DNA from 2 places in the Sandaracinus amylolyticus genome. Region 2 is predicted to be linked to the other one. Evidence: predicted binding sites of a transcription regulator. Region 2 holds the regulator's gene; the other holds the start of a gene.
What was found. Region 2 encodes HrcA, which represses chaperone genes, less so after heat shock. Its sites were predicted from a motif close to GNTAGCACTCNCCNNNGGNGAGTGCTANC; they were not measured.
Positions count from the first base shown of each region.

Region 1: a site for HrcA is predicted at 7,029-7,057, ahead of groES (co-chaperone GroES). Genes of this name have one in related genera too.

Region 1 covers NZ_CP011125.1:3,866,750-3,875,548, forward strand. Annotated here, with positions in the region: gene DB32_RS16510 (DUF4175 family protein) at 1-1,873, opposite strand, end outside; gene DB32_RS16515 (coiled-coil domain-containing protein) at 1,969-4,917, shown strand; gene groL (chaperonin GroEL) at 5,030-6,664, opposite strand; gene groES (co-chaperone GroES) at 6,706-6,993, opposite strand; gene DB32_RS16530 (hypothetical protein) at 7,299-7,907, shown strand; gene DB32_RS16535 (hypothetical protein) at 7,907-8,572, shown strand; gene rpoZ (DNA-directed RNA polymerase subunit omega) at 8,709-8,799, opposite strand, start outside.
Region 2 covers NZ_CP011125.1:2,474,448-2,483,246, forward strand. Annotated here, with positions in the region: gene DB32_RS10385 (serine/threonine protein kinase) at 1-298, shown strand, start outside; gene nhaR (transcriptional activator NhaR) at 303-1,205, opposite strand; gene DB32_RS10395 (hypothetical protein) at 1,401-1,691, shown strand; gene DB32_RS10400 (TerC family protein) at 1,727-2,599, shown strand; gene DB32_RS10405 (DNA-binding transcriptional response regulator) at 2,672-3,109, shown strand; gene DB32_RS10410 (TraB/GumN family protein) at 3,110-4,153, opposite strand; gene dnaK (molecular chaperone DnaK) at 4,158-5,963, opposite strand; gene DB32_RS10420 (nucleotide exchange factor GrpE) at 6,019-6,585, opposite strand; gene hrcA (heat-inducible transcriptional repressor HrcA) at 6,708-7,835, opposite strand; gene DB32_RS49920 (hypothetical protein) at 8,299-8,424, shown strand; gene DB32_RS10430 (tetratricopeptide repeat protein) at 8,604-8,799, shown strand, end outside.

The DNA of each region.
Region 1 (8,799 bases), 1.4 Mb from region 2:
GCAGCTGCTCGAGCGCCTGCTGGGTCTCGCGCGCCTCGGCCTCCTGCGCGTTCGCGAACTCTTGCGGCACCGCGGTGCCGAGACGCGACATGCGGGCGCGCAGATCCTCGAGCCGCTGCTGGGCGCGCGCGATCGCGGCGAGCAGCGCGGCGCGCGCCTCGGGCGTGTCGGCGCGCTGGAGCTCGCGGAGCAGCGAGGCGATCTCGCGGCGCAGCGACTCGAGCTCGCGGGCGATCGCCGCCGCGTCCTCGATGCGCGCGCGCGTCAGCAGATCGGCGAGGAGCAGCACGTCGTCCTCGAGCTCGGTGACCGAGCGCGCGTCGATGCGCTGCCGCAACGCGAGCGCGCCGACGTTCGGGACGTGCGCGCGCATCTCTTCGAACAGCAAGCGCCGGATGCGCGTGCTCGCCTCGCCGTAGAGCGCCGCGTCGGTGCGGCGCGTCTCGCCGGAGCGCGCGCGCGACGCGAATCCGTCGAGCGAGAAGAGCAGACGCTCGGTGACGCCGCGCAGCGAGTCGAAGCGAGCGCGCGCTTGTGCCTCCTGGTCGGTCACCGGTAGCTCGAGGCGATCGGCGAGCGTGCTCACCGCGAGATCGACGAGCTCCTGGAGCGCACCGAGGGACTCGTCGCGCCGCGTCGCCTCGGACGCGAGCGTGAGCGTGCGCGTCTCCGAGCGCCCGACGTGCGGTCCACTGACGTCGTCGCCGTCGCTCGCTTCGATCCACACCTCGACGCGATCGCCCGGTGACGCGCCGAGATCGCCGAGCGCGAGCTGATCGTCGCCGGTGAGCTCGGTGCGACCCGCCTCGGGCGTCGCGATGCGGCGTCGCTGCTCGCGACCGTCGGCGCCCTTCACCACGAGATCCACGGCGGCGACGCCGACGTCGTCGTGCGCTTCGAAGAGCACGGTGAGCGTCTCGGTGCCCTCGACGATCGCGTCCTCGGCGGGCGAGAGCATCGAGACGCGCGGCGTCTCGTCGGGGAGCACGTGGATCGAGCGCACCGTCGCGTCGCGCGCCCAGCGACCGTCGTCGGCGCGCAGGCGAATGCTCAGCGGGCCATCGGTGCGCACGAGGAATCGCGCGACCCAGCGCTCGCCGTCGCGCTCCATCGCGACCTCGGTGCCCGCCGCGTCGAGCGTCGCCGCGGTGGCGTCGAAGCGGGCGCGCCCCGAGAGCTCGACGCTGGTGCCGAGCGGGAGCTCGAGGCGCGAAGGATCGGCGATCACCGTCGCGCCGCGCCCGAGGTACCCCGGGAACACGAGGCGCGCCTGCACCGCCTCGAGCGCGGCCGCGACGCGCGTTCCTTCCGCGTCCTGCTCGCCCGGATGCACGAGCGCCCACGCGCCCGCCGCCGCGCGATCGACACCGAGCACGACGCCCGCCGCGATCCCGAGCGCGACGGCGCCGCCGATCACCGTCGGATGTCGCAGCCAGCGCCCGGCGGGCACCACACGATCGGCGGGCACCCGCGCGATCTCGGCGCCCAGACGCTGGGCGTGCGCGGCGACGAGCTCGCTCGACGCGCCGGCCGCGACCGGCGCCGCGCTCAGCTCGAACGCCGTGCGCAGCGGCGAGACCAGCTCGGGCCGCATCGAGGCGACGAGCCGCGCCGCGCCGCTCCCCGCGAGGGCGCGCGCCGGTGCGATCGCGAGCCCGCCAGCGACCGCCGCGCCGACGATCGCGCACGACCACACCAGGATCACGATCGCGGACGCGGCGAGCGGCCCCGCGATCCACGCCCCGATCGCCAGCACCGCCGTCGCCGTCCCGAGCGCCGCAGCGACGGCGCGCGCGGCGAGCAGGAGCGTGGCGCGCGCGCGGAGGCGGGCGAGGTAGCGAGAGGCCGCCGTCGCGGCCTGGGACGGAGGCACGCCGGGAATCTAGCACCCGCTCTCCCGACCGGGACCCGCGCGCGCGACGGAAGCGCTCCGACGCTCGACGAGGCTGATATAGTGCGGCCCCCCACATGCCCAGGATCATCCCGGAGAGCGCGCGCGAGCACGCCGATCTCGCCCTCGCGGTCTACGTCGAGGAGCTCGCCGCGCGACGTCGCGTGCTCTTCGTCGGCGACGCCGCGAGCGCAGTCCCCGAGCGTCTTTCGAGCGTGGCGCGCTCGGTCGAGGTCGTCTCACCGCGGACCCGTACCCGCGGGACCCGTCGCGGCGGTCGCATCCTGCCTCGGCCCTGGCCGTCGGCGCAGGACGCGCGGTCGTGGGACCTCGTGCTGGTCCCCGACCTGCTCTGGGCCGGGCTTCCCGCGCCGGAGCGCATCGGCGAGATGGCGGAGTGGCTCACGCCGCGCGGTGTGCTCGTCGTCGGCGCGGAAGAGCGCGAGGACGGGATCGACTACGGCGCGCTCTACGATCTGCTGTCGCGCCGGTTCGAGTGGGTGCGGATGCTCGGGCAGGCGCCCTTCGCGGGTTGGTCGGTCGTCGACTACGCGCCGCAGTCGCGCGAGCTCGAGGTGACGTTCGACGGGTCGCTGCTCGGCGGGAGCGGCGAGGAAGCAGCGCGTCACATCGCGCTGTGCGCGGCGCGCGAGGTCGTGCTCGATCCCTATTCGATCGTGCAGGTGCCCTCGAGCGCGAGCCGCGAGCGCGCCGTCGTCGAGCGTCCGCGCGAGGCGGAGCGTGCGCCGCGCGAGGACCTGCAGCTGCAGGCGCGCCTGGCGCAGCTCGAGGCGCAGCTGCGCGATCGCCAGGAGGACGTCGGTCGCGCGGGTGAGCGCGCGAGCGAGCTGGAGCGCGAGGTCGAGGCGCTGCGTGCGCGCGGTGAGCACGCCGAGCGTCGTCTCGATCAGGCGCAGCGCGAGATCTCGCGGGGCGCGCAGAAGCTCGACGAGGCGCGCGCGCGCGCCGACGCGCTGACCCAGGAGCTCGAGGCCGCGAAGGGCGAGATCGCAGCGCTCGCGAAGGTCGAGACGGTCGACGAGGACTACGCGCGCGTCGAAGCGTCGCTCGCGGAGCGGGCGCGCGAGCTGACCGATCTGCGCGGCGAGGTCGAGCGGCGCGGCGTGCTGGTGCGCGATCTCGTCGAGGAGCTGGTCGAGGCGCGCGCGCAGCGCGGAGCGACGGGCCCGACGCCGCCGGGCGGTGGCGGCGGTCGCGACGATGCGGAGCTGCGCGCGGCGCTCGAGGCGGCGCGGCGTCGCGCGGTCGACGCCGAGGCGGCGGTCGTGGAAGCGGGCTACCGGCTCGATCAGGTGCGCGCCGAGCTCGAGCAGTGCCGTCGCGCTCGAGAGACGGAGCGCGAGCAGGCGTCGCGCGACATCGCGTTCGCGCAGGGCACGATGCGCGGCCTGTCGTCGCGCCTCGCGGAGACCGAGGAGCTGCGGCGGCTCGCCGAGGCGCGGCTCGCGCTCTCGCAGGACGACGTCGCGTCGGCGCGGCTGCGCACGCGCGAGCTGGAGCGCGATCTCGAGAACGCGCGAGAGCAGGTCGAGCTCGCGATCGTGCGCGCGCAGGGCGCGCCGCCGTCCTCGCCGATCGCGATCGAGCCGGGCGCGCTGGATCGACTGCGCGAGCTCGAGGCCGAGGCGTCGCAGCGGGAAGGGCGTCTGTACGGCGCGCTGCTGAAGGCGCGCGAGCACGCGGTCGAGGCCCAGGGCGAGCAGCGTCGGCTCGCGCGCGAGCTCGCGAAGGCGGAGGACGAGGCGCGCGCCGCGCGCAACGACGCGACCACGCAGCGCGCCGAGCTCGAGGCACGGCTCGGACAGCTCGCCGACGAAGCGACGCGCGCGCTCGCGGACACCGAGGCCCGCGGTCGTGAGCTCGCGACGGCACGCGCCGCGGCCGACGCGCACTCGCGAGAGCTCGCGGTGCTGCGCGGCGAGCGCGACGGGATCGTGTGGCGCCTCGCGGATGCCGAAGCCGCGGTGCGCGACGCCCAGGCGCGTCTCGCCGCGACGCCGGCGCCGGTCGCCGCGCCGATCGAGAGCCCCGAGCTCCACGACCTCCGCCAGCGCGTCGAGGTGCTCGGCGCGTCGGTCGGCGTATGGACGCAGCGCGCGCAGGAAGCCGCATCGCGCGCAGATGCAGAAGCGACGCGTGCTGCGGATCTCGCGGTGCGCCTGTCGACGCGCGACGCGCTGGTCGGTCGCGTGCAGAGCGAGCTCGCGAGCGCATCGGCACGACGCGACGGTCTCGAGCGCCGCATCCGCGAGCTCGACGGCGCGGTCGCGGAGCTGCGCGACCAGCTCGCGTCCGCGCGCGCCGTGGCAGAGGTGCGCGCCGACGAAGAACGGCGCGAGCTCGAGGCGCGTGACGCGCGCATCGCCGACTCCGAGCGCGCGAGAGAGCGCCTCGCCCGCGAGCACGAAGAGACGCGCCGCGCGCTCGCAGAGGCGCGCCAGATCCTCTCGTCGATCGCCAGCGGGCTCGACACCGGCGCCGTCGCGGCGGCCGCGCCCGCGAGCGACGCGCGCCTTCGCGAGCAGCTGCGCGACCTGCAGCGCGAGGCCGAAGATCGCGAGCTCATGCTCCGCTCGCTCACCGCGCAGCTCCAGGATCGCGACGATCGCCTGCGCGCGCTCGAGCGCATGAAGTCCGGCGAGGCGCCCGGCGACGAGCGCGAGCTCGTGCAGCGCGTGCTGATGGCGGAAGAGCGCGCGGTGCGCTTCGAGCGCGAGCTCGAGCAAGAGCGCCAGGCGCGCCGACACGCCGAGCAGAACGGCGGCTCCGCCGAGCGCGACGCCGATCTGCGCCGCCTGCACCAGACGCTCGGTGATCGAGACGCGCAGCTGATGGTCCTCGAGGGCCGCATCACGCAGTCGGAGCGCGAGCAGCGCTCGATGCGCGACGCGTTCGCCCAGGCGCGCGCGAGCCTCGAGACGCTCCTCGGCGAGATCGCGAACGATCAGCGCGCCGAGGCCGCCGATCGCATCGCGTCGATGCTGCGTCTCCTCCGCCGTTACTGAGCTGGCCCGGGGGAGGCTGCGCGCCTCCCCTCTCGACTCCCGCCCCGGAAAGACGAAGGCCGCGCCCTCCGAGGAGAGCGCGGCCTTCTTCGTTCAGCGCGTCAGCGGTGGATCAGAAATCCATGCCGCCGGGGCCGTGCGCGTGACCGCCGCCCGCCGCCGCCTTCTCCTCCTTCGGGAGCTCGGCGATGAGCGCCTCGGTCGTGAGCATGAGGCTCGCGACCGACGACGCGTTCTGCAGCGCGGTGCGGACGACCTTCGTCGGGTCGATGACGCCGGCCGAGATCAGGTCCTCGTACGAGTCGCGCGCGGCGTTGTAGCCGAAGCCGCCCTTGCCGTTCTTGACCTTGTCGACGACGATCGAGCCCTCGACGCCCGCGTTCGCCGAGATCTGGCGCAGGGGCTCCTCGATCGCGCGGCGCACGATGCGCACGCCGACCGCCTGCTCGTCGCTGAGCTTGAGGCCGTCGAGCGCCGACTGCGCGCGAAGGAGCGCCACGCCACCGCCGGGGACGATGCCCTCCTCGACGGCCGCGCGGGTCGCGTGGAGCGCGTCCTCGACGCGCGCCTTCTTCTCCTTCATCTCGACCTCGGTCGCCGCGCCGACCTTGATGACCGCGACGCCGCCGACGAGCTTCGCGAGGCGCTCCTGGAGCTTCTCGCGATCGTAGTCGCTCGTCGTGTCCTCGATCTGCTTCTTGATCGTCTCGATGCGGCCCTTGATCGCGTCCTTCGCGCCCACGCCGTCGACGATCGTCGTGTTCTCCTTGTCGATCCGGACGCGCTTCGCGCGGCCGAGATCGTTCAGGGTCACGTTCTCGAGCTTGATCCCGAGCTCCTCGCTGACGACCTCACCACCCGTCAGGATGGCGATGTCCTTCAGCATCTCCTTGCGGCGATCGCCGAAGCCCGGCGCCTTCACCGCCGCGACGTGTAGCGTGCCGCGGAGCTTGTTCACGACGAGCGTCGCGAGCGCCTCGCCCTCGACGTCCTCCGAGAGGATGAGGAGCGGCTTCTGCTGACGCGCGATCGCCTCGAGGACCGGGAGGAGGTCCTTCATGTTCGAGATCTTCTTCTCGGAGATCAGGATGTAGGCGTCCTCGAGGATCGCCTCCATGCGCTCCGGATCCGTCACGAAGTAGGGCGACAGGTAGCCGCGGTCGAACTGCATGCCCTCGACGACGTCGAGCGTGGTCTCGAGGCCCTTCGCCTCCTCGACCGTGATGACGCCTTCCTTGCCGACCTTCTCCATCGCCTCGGCGAGGATCTTGCCGATCGTCTCGTCGCCGTTCGCCGAGATCGTGCCGACCTGCGCGATCTCCTTCGGGTCCTTCGTCGGCTTCGAGAGCTTCTTCAGCTCCTCGGTGATCGCCGCGACGGCCGCGTCGATGCCGCGCTTGAGCTCCATCGGGTTGTGGCCCGCGGCCACCATCTTCGAGCCCTCGCGGTAGACCGCCTGCGCGAGCACGGTCGCCGTCGTGGTGCCGTCACCCGCGACGTCCGACGTCTTGCTGGCGACCTCGCGCACCATCTGCGCGCCCATGTTCTCGAACTTGTCCGCGAGCTCGATCTCCTTCGCGACCGTCACGCCGTCCTTCGTGACCGTCGGAGCGCCGAAGCTCTTCTCGATGACGACGTTGCGGCCCTTGGGGCCCAGCGTGACCTTCACCGCGTTCGCGAGCGTGTTGACGCCGGCGAGAATGCGGTCGCGCGCGGTCGTATCGTAGAGAATTTCCTTGGCTGCCATGTTCTTCGTCTCCGTCTTCCGCTGAAGTCAGTCTTTCGAGATCACTCCACGATGCCGACGATGTCGTCTTCGCGGAGGATCACCATCTCCTGGCCGTCGACCTTGATCTCCTGGCCGCTGTACTTGCCGAAGAGGACGCGATCGCCGGGCTTGACCTCGAGCTTCCGGACCGAGCCGTCCTCGAGGATCTTGCCGCTGCCGACGGCGATCACCTTGCCCTCGACCGGCTTTTCCTTCGCCGTGTCGGGGATGATGATCCCGCCCTTGGTCTTCTCCTCTTCCTTCACGCGCTGGATGAGCACGCGGTCGTGCAGGGGACGAATCGCCATGTCTGAGCCCTCCTTGGGGGTCCGATTTGCACTTCGTTAGCACTCGCACCCGGCGAGTGCTGACAGCGGGCCGGGAACCTAACCTGGGCCCTGCAACGGTCAAGATGGCCCCTCGCGATTTTCTCGCGACGCTGCGGACGCCAATGATTCCGTGCGGTTGCGCCGGTTCGTGGCGGCGCGTTGGCACTCGCGGCGCGCGGCTGCCGACGACGCGCCGGAGACATTCCGGAAACCACCGGAACACTTGGGGAATTCTTCGCGCCGCCGCCTCCGTGCCGTAGATTTTCTCGGCAGAAGCCTCGGAGGTGAGCACCGTGATCGAGACGTTCGCCGACCTGCGGTTCTGGTTTCGTGAGCGGCTGGACGATGCGCTGGGTCGCCACCGGATCGACGCGCCCGAGGAGACCCGCGCCTACCTCGTCGAGCTGCTCGCGGCGATGGGGCTCGGGCGGCGCCGTGCGCCAGGGCTCCGCCCGCTCGCGCTGCAGCTGAAGGACGCGCGCGAAGCGCAGGGCATCGAGCGGCTCCGGCTGTACCGCGCGCTGGGCGACGACGCGCTCTGTCTCGCCGGGCTCTTCCGCGATCACATCGAGGGGCGCGGGCTGAGCGCCGGCTACGTGCACACGATGGGCGGCGGTGCGTACGAGAGCGCCGGCGTGCTCGCGGTGCAGAGCGCGAACGAGGCCGTGCGGATCGACGTCTATCGCGATCTCTCGCGGCGGTTCGCGACGTTCGCGGAGCTGCTCGAGGAGGTCCGCGAGACGACGACGCTGCGCACGCCGCAGGACATCGTGAAGCTCTACGACCGCTGGCGTCGCACCGGCTCGCCCAGGCTCGCGGCGCGGCTGACGCGCGAGGGCGTGTACCCGACGCGCGGCCACGGCGGGGGCTCGGGTGGATCGACGCTGCACTGATGCTGACGCGTATCCAGCACAGGCTCGCGACGCTCTACGACGTCGAGCTCGAGGTCGACGTCGAGGACTTCGTCTGTGACGAAGAGACGGCGCGCTCGCTCGGCGGCGACGACGCGATGCGACGCGGCGAGGTCCTGTTCGTCGTGCCCGACGAGAGCGGCGCGCGCGTCGCGCTCTTCGTCGAGCCAGGCGCGCGTGCCCTCGCGGGCGACGCGTGGATGGCGGACGGTGCGCGGTTCCGAGGCGCGTGCCTCGCGACCGAGGGCGTCAGTCACTTCGTGTACCTCGCGTTCCGCGCGGACCACGAGATCGCGGTGAGCGAGCTGGAGCTCGAGCTGCAGGCGGAGATCGACAAATGGGCGCTCGGCGTGCTCGCGCCGCTCGAAGAGCTCGCGCATCCGATGAGGGGCCGTGGCGCGGCGCTGATCGCGCTCCGTGATCGCAGCCGGCGGCTGCGCGAGCGGCTGTTCACGGGTGCGAGGTTCCTCGACCCTGCGGGCAGCGAGCGCGGCGATCGATATCGTGCGGCCGTGCGGCTCGCGTCGCGTTACGCGCGCGAGCTCGAGGCAGCGAGGATCGATCGCGGCGATCTCGACGGGCTCACGCGCGAGCTGCGGCGCTTCTACCGGCTCGGGGCGCGCGAGAAGATCGAGCGCATCGGATAGCGGCGGCTCGTCTCGCGCTCAGCGGGCCTGCGCTCGAGCGCCCACCCAGCCGCGTTGCCGCAGCGTTTGGGGTGGGGGGCCCCGATCCGGCTTTGCCGGTCGGGGGGAGGGGGTCTTCCAAGACCCCTCCCGAAGCTCACCCGCGCGAGTTCTCGGCGGCCTTGCGCTCGGTGATGAACTCCTCGACGACCTCGTGCACGCGGCGGTTCCAGTGCACGCGCGTCGAC
Region 2 (8,799 bases):
CGCGCCTCCGCCGCCGCCCTCGGAGCCGGCGCCCGAGCCGCTGAGCGCGACCGTGTCGATCCACATCGAGAGCACGCCGTCCCGCGCGCAGGTCCGGATCGGCCGACGCGTCCGAGGCACGACGCCGCTGACGATCGAGCTGCCGCGCGGCGCCGAGCCGGTCGACGTCGTCGTCGAGCGCCTCGGCCACCAACCTAGCGAGCTCTCGATCGTGCCCGAGCTCGACCAGCGCGTCGTGGTGCGCCTGCGCGAGCGCGCCACCGCGCGCCCGCGACCGCGCTTCTACCAGTTCGACTGAGCGCTCATCGCGCGAACAGCTCGTCGCGCGCGCGCTCCGTGATCGCCAGCACCGCCGGGTGTTTGATCCGGCGATCGACGGTGATCACGTAGAAGCGCTGGCGCACGTCCTCGAGCTCGCCGACGCGCTGCACGCCGTACTGCTCGCGGATCTCGTCCTCGATGACCGACGGCGCGGCGAACACGCCGACGCCGGCGCGGCCGAAGGCGCCGAGCAGCGCGTAGTCCTGGAACTCACCGCGGATGCGCGCGCGGATGGAGCGCTCCTCGAGCCATCGCTCGATCGCGCGCCGCATGAACGTGCTCTCGATCGGCACGAGCAGCGGCTCGCCCTCGAGCGACTGCGGGAAGCGGCGACGCAGCCGTCGTGCGGTCGCGGGCGCGGCGAAGAACGTGACGCCGCACTCACCGAGCAAGTGGCTGTACGCGCGGATCGGCGAGCCCGACTCGACCGGCGCCTCGGCGATCACCGCATCGATCGTGTGCACCGCGAGATCCGCGAGCAGCCGATCCTGGCGATCCTCGTAGCAGACGAGCCGCAGCTCGCTCGCGAGCTCCAGCGCGGGCTGCAGGAGCCGCTGCACGATCAGCTTCGGCACCTCGTCCGCCGCTCCGACGACGAGCCGCGGGTGGCGCCGCGTGGGCAGACCTTCGAGCGAGTCCTGCAGCTCGCTGCCGAGCGAGAAGATCTCGTCCGCGTAGCGCATGACGTGCGCGCCGGTGTCGGTCAGCACGAGCTTGCCGCCGCGGCGATGGAAGAGCTGCACCTCGAGCGCGTCCTCGAGCGCCTTGAGCTGTCCGCTGAGCGTCGGCTGCGCGAGCCGCAGCTTGCGGCTGGCCGCGGACACGCTCCCTTCGCGCGCGATGGTCCAGAAATAGAGCAGATGATGGTAATTCAGCCACTTCATCACGCGTCTCCGGTGCCATCGAGTTTCACGATGGACGGTGCTCTATTTATCTCTTCGCCAATAGGAGCGCGAGCCGCTAGGAACAGCAGGTCTGCTCGTGGCGGAGGGCGTGATGGACGTCGTGGATGAAGCAATCCACGCACCGTCGCCGGACGGGTGCGTGCGCGGCACGGGTGGGAGCCCCGCGCGGTCGGGATGACGCGAGCTCGTGAGCCCCGTCGTGCGCGGGGCTTCGACGGGCGCGCACCGCGCGTGAAGCGCGCGGCGGTCGGCGCTGCGCTCGGTCATTTCCTGGCGGTCGGCTCGGCGGCTGCGCTCACGACGATGTCGCGCGATCAGCCCGCGCGCGCCCTCGCGATCTTCGCGTTCCTCGTGGGCTGGGCGCTCGTCGCGAAGGCGGAGAGCCGCGTCGGCGTCCATCCGCGCGCGCCCCGTCGCGATCGCTCCAAGGAGGCCCTGCGTTGTCCGAACGGTCGCTACCACTGATCGCCTGGCTCGCGTTCTTCGCGTTCGTCGTCGCGATGCTCGCGCTCGATCTCGGCGTGCTCCACCGATCGACGCGCACCGTCTCGATGCGCGAGGCCGCGCGCTGGAGCGCCATCTGGGTCGGTCTCGCGATCGGCTTCGATCTCCTGGTGTGGGCCACGCTCGGCGCGGGCCCCGCGCTCGACTTCGCGACCGCGTACGTCATCGAGAAATCGCTCTCGGTCGACAACCTCTTCGTTTTCCTCGTGGTGTTCGGGGCGCTGCGGATCGGCCCCGAGCACCAACATCGCGTGCTCTTCTGGGGCATCCTCGGCGCGCTCGTGATGCGCGGCGCGATGATCGCGGCCGGGCTCGAGCTGCTCTCGCGCTTCCACTGGCTGATCTACGTGTTCGGCGGCGTGCTCGTCGTCACCGGGCTCAAGCTGCTGCGCGGCTGGTATCGCGGCGAGGACGACGAAGAAGCGGCGCTCGAGAACGGACGACTGTTCCGCTTCGTGCGTCGCTGGATCCCGTCGACGACGTCGCTGCACGGCGGGCGCTTCTTCGTGATCGAGAACGGTCGTCGCGTCGCGACGCCGCTGCTGGTCGCGCTCGTTCTGGTCGAGCTCACCGACGTGGTGTTCGCGCTCGACTCGATCCCCGCCGTGGTCGCGGTGAGCCGCGATCCCTTCATCGTCTTCACGTCGAACGTCTTCGCGATCCTCGGCCTGCGGAACCTCTACTTCCTGCTCGCGGGCGCGGTCGAGAAGCTGCACCACCTCAAGCTCGGCCTCTCCGCGGTGCTCGTGTTCGTCGGCGCGAAGATGGCGCTCGTCGACGTCGTGTCGATCCCGCCGCTCGTGTCGCTCGCGATCGTGACGACGATGCTCGCGCTGCCTTTCGTGGTCGGCCGCGCTCGTCGCGCCTGATTCCGCATCGACCCCTCGCGCGCGTCGCGCTCGTCGCGGCGCGCGTTTCTTTTTTCGCGCCTGGAGAACCCCATGATGAACAACGACCACCACGACGTCGCGGAGCTCGTCGTCCTCGTCGACGACGACAGCGCGAGCCTGCGCGAGATCCGCCGCGTGCTCGAGGAGATCGGCCTGCGAGTGCTCGGCTTCACCGCGGCGAGCGCCGCGCTCGCAGCCGCGCTCTCGCGCCGCCCCGACGCGATCGTCATCGCGCACGCCGGCGTCGACGTCGAAGGGCTCGCGCTCGCCGATCGCGTGCGCGCCGCGCACGGCGACGAGTCCCCGGCGTTCGTCGCGATCGCCCGATCCCCCGCCGCGCTCGGCCCGGTCGCGCGCCGCGCCTACGACGTGATCCTCCGCCGTCCCGTCGGGGTCGACGAGCTGGTCGGCGCGATCGACGATGCGCTCGTGCTGCGCGCGTCGCGCCTCACGCGGCGGTCCGCGCGCCGCGCACGCGCCGCCGAATGATCAGGGCAGCACGCCCGCTTCGCGCGATCGCCCGAGGTCGCGCGGGGGCGCGCTGCCCGGCGCGGCACCGAGGCGACGCACGCGCGTCCCCGTCGACGCGATGCGCGCGAGCGCACCGTCGTCACCGACCACGTCGCACGCAGGCAGCGCGACGAACGCGCGCCCTTGTCCGAGCTGCGCGGCGATCGTCGTCGCCCATGCCTCGATGCGCGCCGCGCGCTCCGCGCGCCGCGCTTCGGCGAGCGCACCTTCTCCGAGCGACGCCTCGCACGCGCTCGCGAGCGCGCGATCGTCGGCCGACGTGTACGCGCTCCGCAGCGCGCTCCACCGCGCACGCCACGCATCGACGTTCGTCAGCGCATCGTGCAGCCCCTCGAGCGACACGTCGCGCGGGATCGCAGCGAGCCGCTCCGCCGCCTGCTCGTGCGTGTCGAGCGACACGATCGGCGCGCCCTGCATGCGCGCCCACGCGAGCACGTCGCCGATCACGCTCGACGTCGAGATCGCATGCGGCACCGGGTTGCGCCCGTCGGCCTCCGCCTCGACCTCCGCCATCCGCACCCGCACGAGGTGCTCGACGAGGATCATCGGCGGAATGCGCCGCAGCGACTCGTCGGGGATCGCCGGACCGAGCTGCGCGCGCAGCGCGGCCCACGCCTCCGCGCCGAGCATGCGATCGAGCCGATCACGACGTCCCATCAGCGCGCTCTCGGGCACGTGATCGAGCGCCACGGCCTCGCGCGGATCGAACGTCGTCACGATCGCGCGCGAGAGATCGAGCGCGCCGTCGTGCGGCTCCGGCAGCGCGTGTCGCATCGTCGTCCCGAACGGCAACGCCGCGTGCACGTAGCTCGCCTCGGCCTCGTCGCCGACCTCCCAGAGCAACACCGGCGGCGTCCACGCCTCGCGCTGGCGCTCCGCGAGCCGCGACTCCTCGAGCGTCTCCTGCCGCGACACGTCCGCGCTCTCGACGCGTCGTGGAGCGCTGCCTCCGCACGCCGCGCACAGCGCGACGACGATCCCGATCACGCACGCATGCCGCAAGGCCTCAGCCTCCGTACATCGACTCGGCGATCTTGTACGCGCTGAGCTCGAGCGACTGCAGCGCCTCGCGGATCGCGATCGCGTCGCCCTCTTCGAGCGTCGCCTTCAGCGTCGCGATGTCCTTCTTCACGACGTCGATCACGCTCGGCGGCACGAGCTCGGCGCACTCCACGACCGCCTTCTCGCTCGTGTAGAGCAGCGCGGCCGCGCTGTTCTTCAGCTCCGCGAGCTCCTTGCGCTTCGCGTCGCTCTGCTTGTGCTTCTCCGCGTCGCCGACGAGCCCTTCGATCTGTTCCTTCGTCAGACCGCTCGACGCGACGACGCGCACCTTCTGCTCGCGTCCGCTGCGGATGTCCTTCGCCCCGACGTGCACGATACCGTCCGCGTCGATCTCGAAGCGCACCTCGATCTCCGGCACGCCGCGCGGCGCGGGCGGGATCGGCGCGAGCTCGAACTTCGCGAGCGACTTGTTGTCGGCGGCCATCTGGCGCTCGCCCTGGAGCACGTGGATCGGCACGAACGGCTGGTTGTCGACGCTCGTCGTGAAGATCTCCGACGCGCTGCACGGGATCGTCGTGTTGCGCGAGATCAGCGTGTGGAAGATCCCGCCGCCGACCTCCACACCGAGCGAGAGCGGCGTGACGTCGAGGAGGAGCACCTCCTCCATCTGACCTTCCATCGACGCGGCCTGGATCGCCGCGCCCACGGCGACGACCTCGTCGGGGTTCACGCCCTTGTGCGGCGGGCGCCCGAAGAACTCGCTCACCTTGCGCTGCACGAGCGGCATGCGCGTCATGCCGCCGACGAGGATCACCTCGTCGATGTCCTTCGTCGTGATCCCCGCGTCCTTGAGCGCCTTCGCGCAGGGCCCGAGCGTGCCCTCGACGAGATCACCGATCAGGATCTCCAGCTCGCTCCGCCGCAGCGCGCTCACGAGGTGCTTGGGCCCCGTCGCGTCCGCCGCGATGAACGGCAGGTTGATCTCGGTCTCGAGCGCGGTGGAGAGCTCGTGCTTCGCCTTCTCCGCCTGCTCCTTGAGGCGCTGGAGCGCGACGCGATCCTTCCGCAGATCGATCCCGCGGTTCTCCTTCGCGAACGTGCCCGCGAGGTGATCGACGAGCACGCGATCGAAGTCCTCGCCACCGAGGTGCGTGTCGCCGTTGGTCGAGAGCACCTTGAACACGCCCTCGGCGATCTCGAGGATCGAGATGTCGAACGTGCCGCCGCCGAGGTCGTAGACCGCGATGCGCCCGTTCTTCTTCTTCTCGAGCCCGTACGCGAGCGCCGCCGCGGTCGGCTCGTTGATGATCCGCTTGATCTCGAGGCCCGCGATCTTGCCCGCGTCGCGCGTCGCCTGGCGCTGCGCGTCGTCGAAGTACGCGGGCACCGTGACCACCGCGCCGTCGACCTTCGTGCCGAGGTACGCCTCGGCGGTCTCCTTCATCTTCGCGAGCACCATCGCGGAGACTTCGGGCGGCGACATCTCGCGCTCGCCGATCGCGACCCACGCGTCGCCGTTCATCGCCTGCACGACGCGATAGGGCACCGACTGCGCGTGCCGCTTCGCCTCGGAGCTCTCGAAGCGGCGGCCCATCAGGCGCTTCACCGCGAACACGGTGTTCTCCGGGTTCGTGACCGCCTGACGCCGCGCGACGCTGCCCACCCGCCGCTCGCCGTCGCGCGTGAACGCGACGACGGACGGCGTGGTGCGCGAGCCCTCGGCGTTCGGGATCACGATCGGCTCGCCGTTCTCGACGATCGCGACGCACGAGTTCGTCGTGCCGAGATCGATGCCGATGACCTTGCTCATGACGCCGGAACGAGAGCCCAATCGTACACAAGTGACGCGCGCGAGCGCGTGCGAATCAGGCGCTCGCGGTCGGCTTGCGCGCGACCACGACCATCGCGGGACGCACCAAGCGCTCCCCGAGCTTGTACCCGGCGACCACCTCCGCGATGACCGTGCCCGGCGGATGCTCGTCGGTCTCGGTCTGCTGGATGGCGTCGTGCACCGACGGGTCGAAGCGCTGACCCACCGTGGGCACGCGCGTGATGCCGATGCGCTGCGACTGATCCTCGAAGAGCTTGAGGACCATCTTGATCCCGTCGACGATCGCCGCGACGTCGCTCGCCGCGCCCGCTGCCTGCACCGCGCGCTCGAGGTTGTCGAAGACCGGCAGCATCTCGCGCACCGCGTCCTCGCGCCCGCGGCGCTCCGCGTCCTCGAGCTCCTTCTTCGTGCGCTTGCGGAAGTTGTCGTAGTCCGCGGCGGTGCGGAGCAGCTGCTCCTTCAGGCGATCGCGCTCTTCGCGCAGCGCGTTCACGACGGCGCCCGAGCCGGAATCGGCGTCGGTCAGCGTCTCGGTCCCGCTCGGCGCGTCCTCGGCGTCGATCAGCGTGGCCGTGGTGTCGTCCCGTTCTTCTCCGCTCACGTCCTGGCGCTCCTTCGACTCGATCGCTCGAGATCGAGTGGCATGGGGCCCCCGACTGTAAGCAGCCATCCTCCGCACCTCAAGCACCCTCATGTTCGAGAGCGCGGAGGGTGCTCACCGTTTCAGGCGCCGGATGCTTCGCCGAGCGGGGGCTCGTCGTCGTCGTCGCGCAGCGAGTCGCCGTTCAGCACGTCGGTCGTGATCTGCGCGGCGAAGCTCACGAGCGGCATCAGCTTCGCGTAGTCCATGCGCGTCGGGCCGATGATCCCGAGGCTCCCCGCGCGCACCCCGCCCGCGCGGTAGTTCGCGGAGATCACGCCGACGTCCGGCACGTCGACGATGTTCGCCTCGGACCCGAGCAGCACCTGCACGCCGCCCGCCGCGAGGGTGCGATCGAGCAGGTCGAGGAGCTTCTCCTTCTCCTCGAACGCGCGCAGGAAGCCGCGGATCTTCTCGGCGTCCGCGAACTCCGGGCGGTCGAAGAGCACGCCTTGCCCTTCGATGATCACGTCCTCTTCGCGCGCCGGGCCCGCCGTCGCGGCGTCGAGCATCTGCTTGGCGCGCCGCCCGAGACGATCGTACGCGCCGCGCTCGTCGGCCATCGCGCGCGCGAGCTCCTCGCGCACCTCGCGCAGCGTGCGCTCGGTCAGCAGCGACGAGAGCAGGTTGTGGATCCGCTCCATGTCACCGGAGTCGGGCAGCTCCGGGACCTCGACGATGCGGTTCTGGATCGTGCCCGAGCGCGTCACGATCACCGCCAGCACCTGCTTCTCCGAGAGCGGCATGAAGCGGATCTGCGTGACCTGCTCGACCTCGGTGCGCGGCCGCGACACGAGCGCTGCGGCGCCCGTGAGCGACGCGAGCAGCCGTCCCGCCTCGCGCAGCACGTCGTCCACACCGGGGCGCAGCTGCCGCATGCGCGCGAGGATCGCCGCACGATCCTCGGCCGCGACCTCGCGCATCTGCGAGAGCGCGTCGATGAACACGCGGAAGCCCACCTCGGTCGGGACGCGGCCCGCGCTGTGGTGCGGCTGGGCGAGGCAGCCCGCTTCCTCGAGATCCGCGAGCTCGTTGCGGATCGTCGCGGGCGAGAGGTTGATTCCGTAGCGCTTCGAGAGCCGACGCGAGCCGACGGGCTCTCCGGTCGCGATGTACTCGGACACGACCGCGTAGAGGATCCGACGGGCCCGATAGCTCAGCTCGGGCCTTCGCAGCGGGACCACGGTCGGTTGGAAGGGCGCGGACGGCATCGTCTTTTGACGACCGTGGAATTGCTAGAAGTACGCCGCGCTGGTGTCAAGCGAGATGGCAGCGCTCGTCGATCGACGGACCGTGTGCCGGCCGAGCACCGAATTCGGATCGCAGCGGGATCGCGCGGAACGCCTTGCGCGAAAACACTCCATTTTCCGGTGACCGCCTGCGCCTTCGTGCAGGCGCGGCGTGCCGAAGCCTTGTTGACACCGAGCGAGGCCGCTATCCTCCTCCGTGTTCGATCCGGATTCTCCGGAGCGGACACCCCACAGAGCACGGCGGATGGGCCACCACAGCCCCGCAATGGTGCGAAATCCCGACGAAACTTCACGGTTTCGGCAAACGGGCGCCGAAAGGCTCCCGGGGGTTCCTGCCGTGACGTACGAGGGGGTGCTCGCGGCTCGAGCGCAGGATGCGCTCGCCTCGTCTCGACTCTTCCGGGCCGTGCTCGGAGGAGCCGCGATGATCGGCGCATCGACGAACCTGCCCGAGCGCCCCCCCGCCATGGAACGCCTCGACGCGAGCGCGGCCATTCGCTGCCGCAGCCCGGAGGCGCCGGCATTTGCCGGGGAGGGAGAAGGCCAGTGAATAGTACGCAGTGTTTCTCGAAGATCGTGTTCGCGCTCTCGCTGGAGGTTCTGTCGGACTGACGGCCCCTCCCCGATGAGCTGAGAGGGTGGCGGGTCTGGCAGCCCACCACCCTCTCGCCTTTTAAGGCGCTCGCCTTTCTCTGGAAGCGTGTGAGCGGTTGACGCATCATCGCCCCGTTGGCGCAGCAGGGCGACAGCGAGAAGCGCGAGCGCTCCGACTTCTTCTCGGTCGAGGAAGCGAAGCGGTCGATCCCGAAGATCACCGCGGTCCCCGAGACGAAGGAAGAGATCCGCCGCCGCCGCGTGCGACGCGTCTCGATCGCGGTGGTGAGCACGGTCAGCGCGCTCGCGCTCATCGCGCTCGCGGTGTACC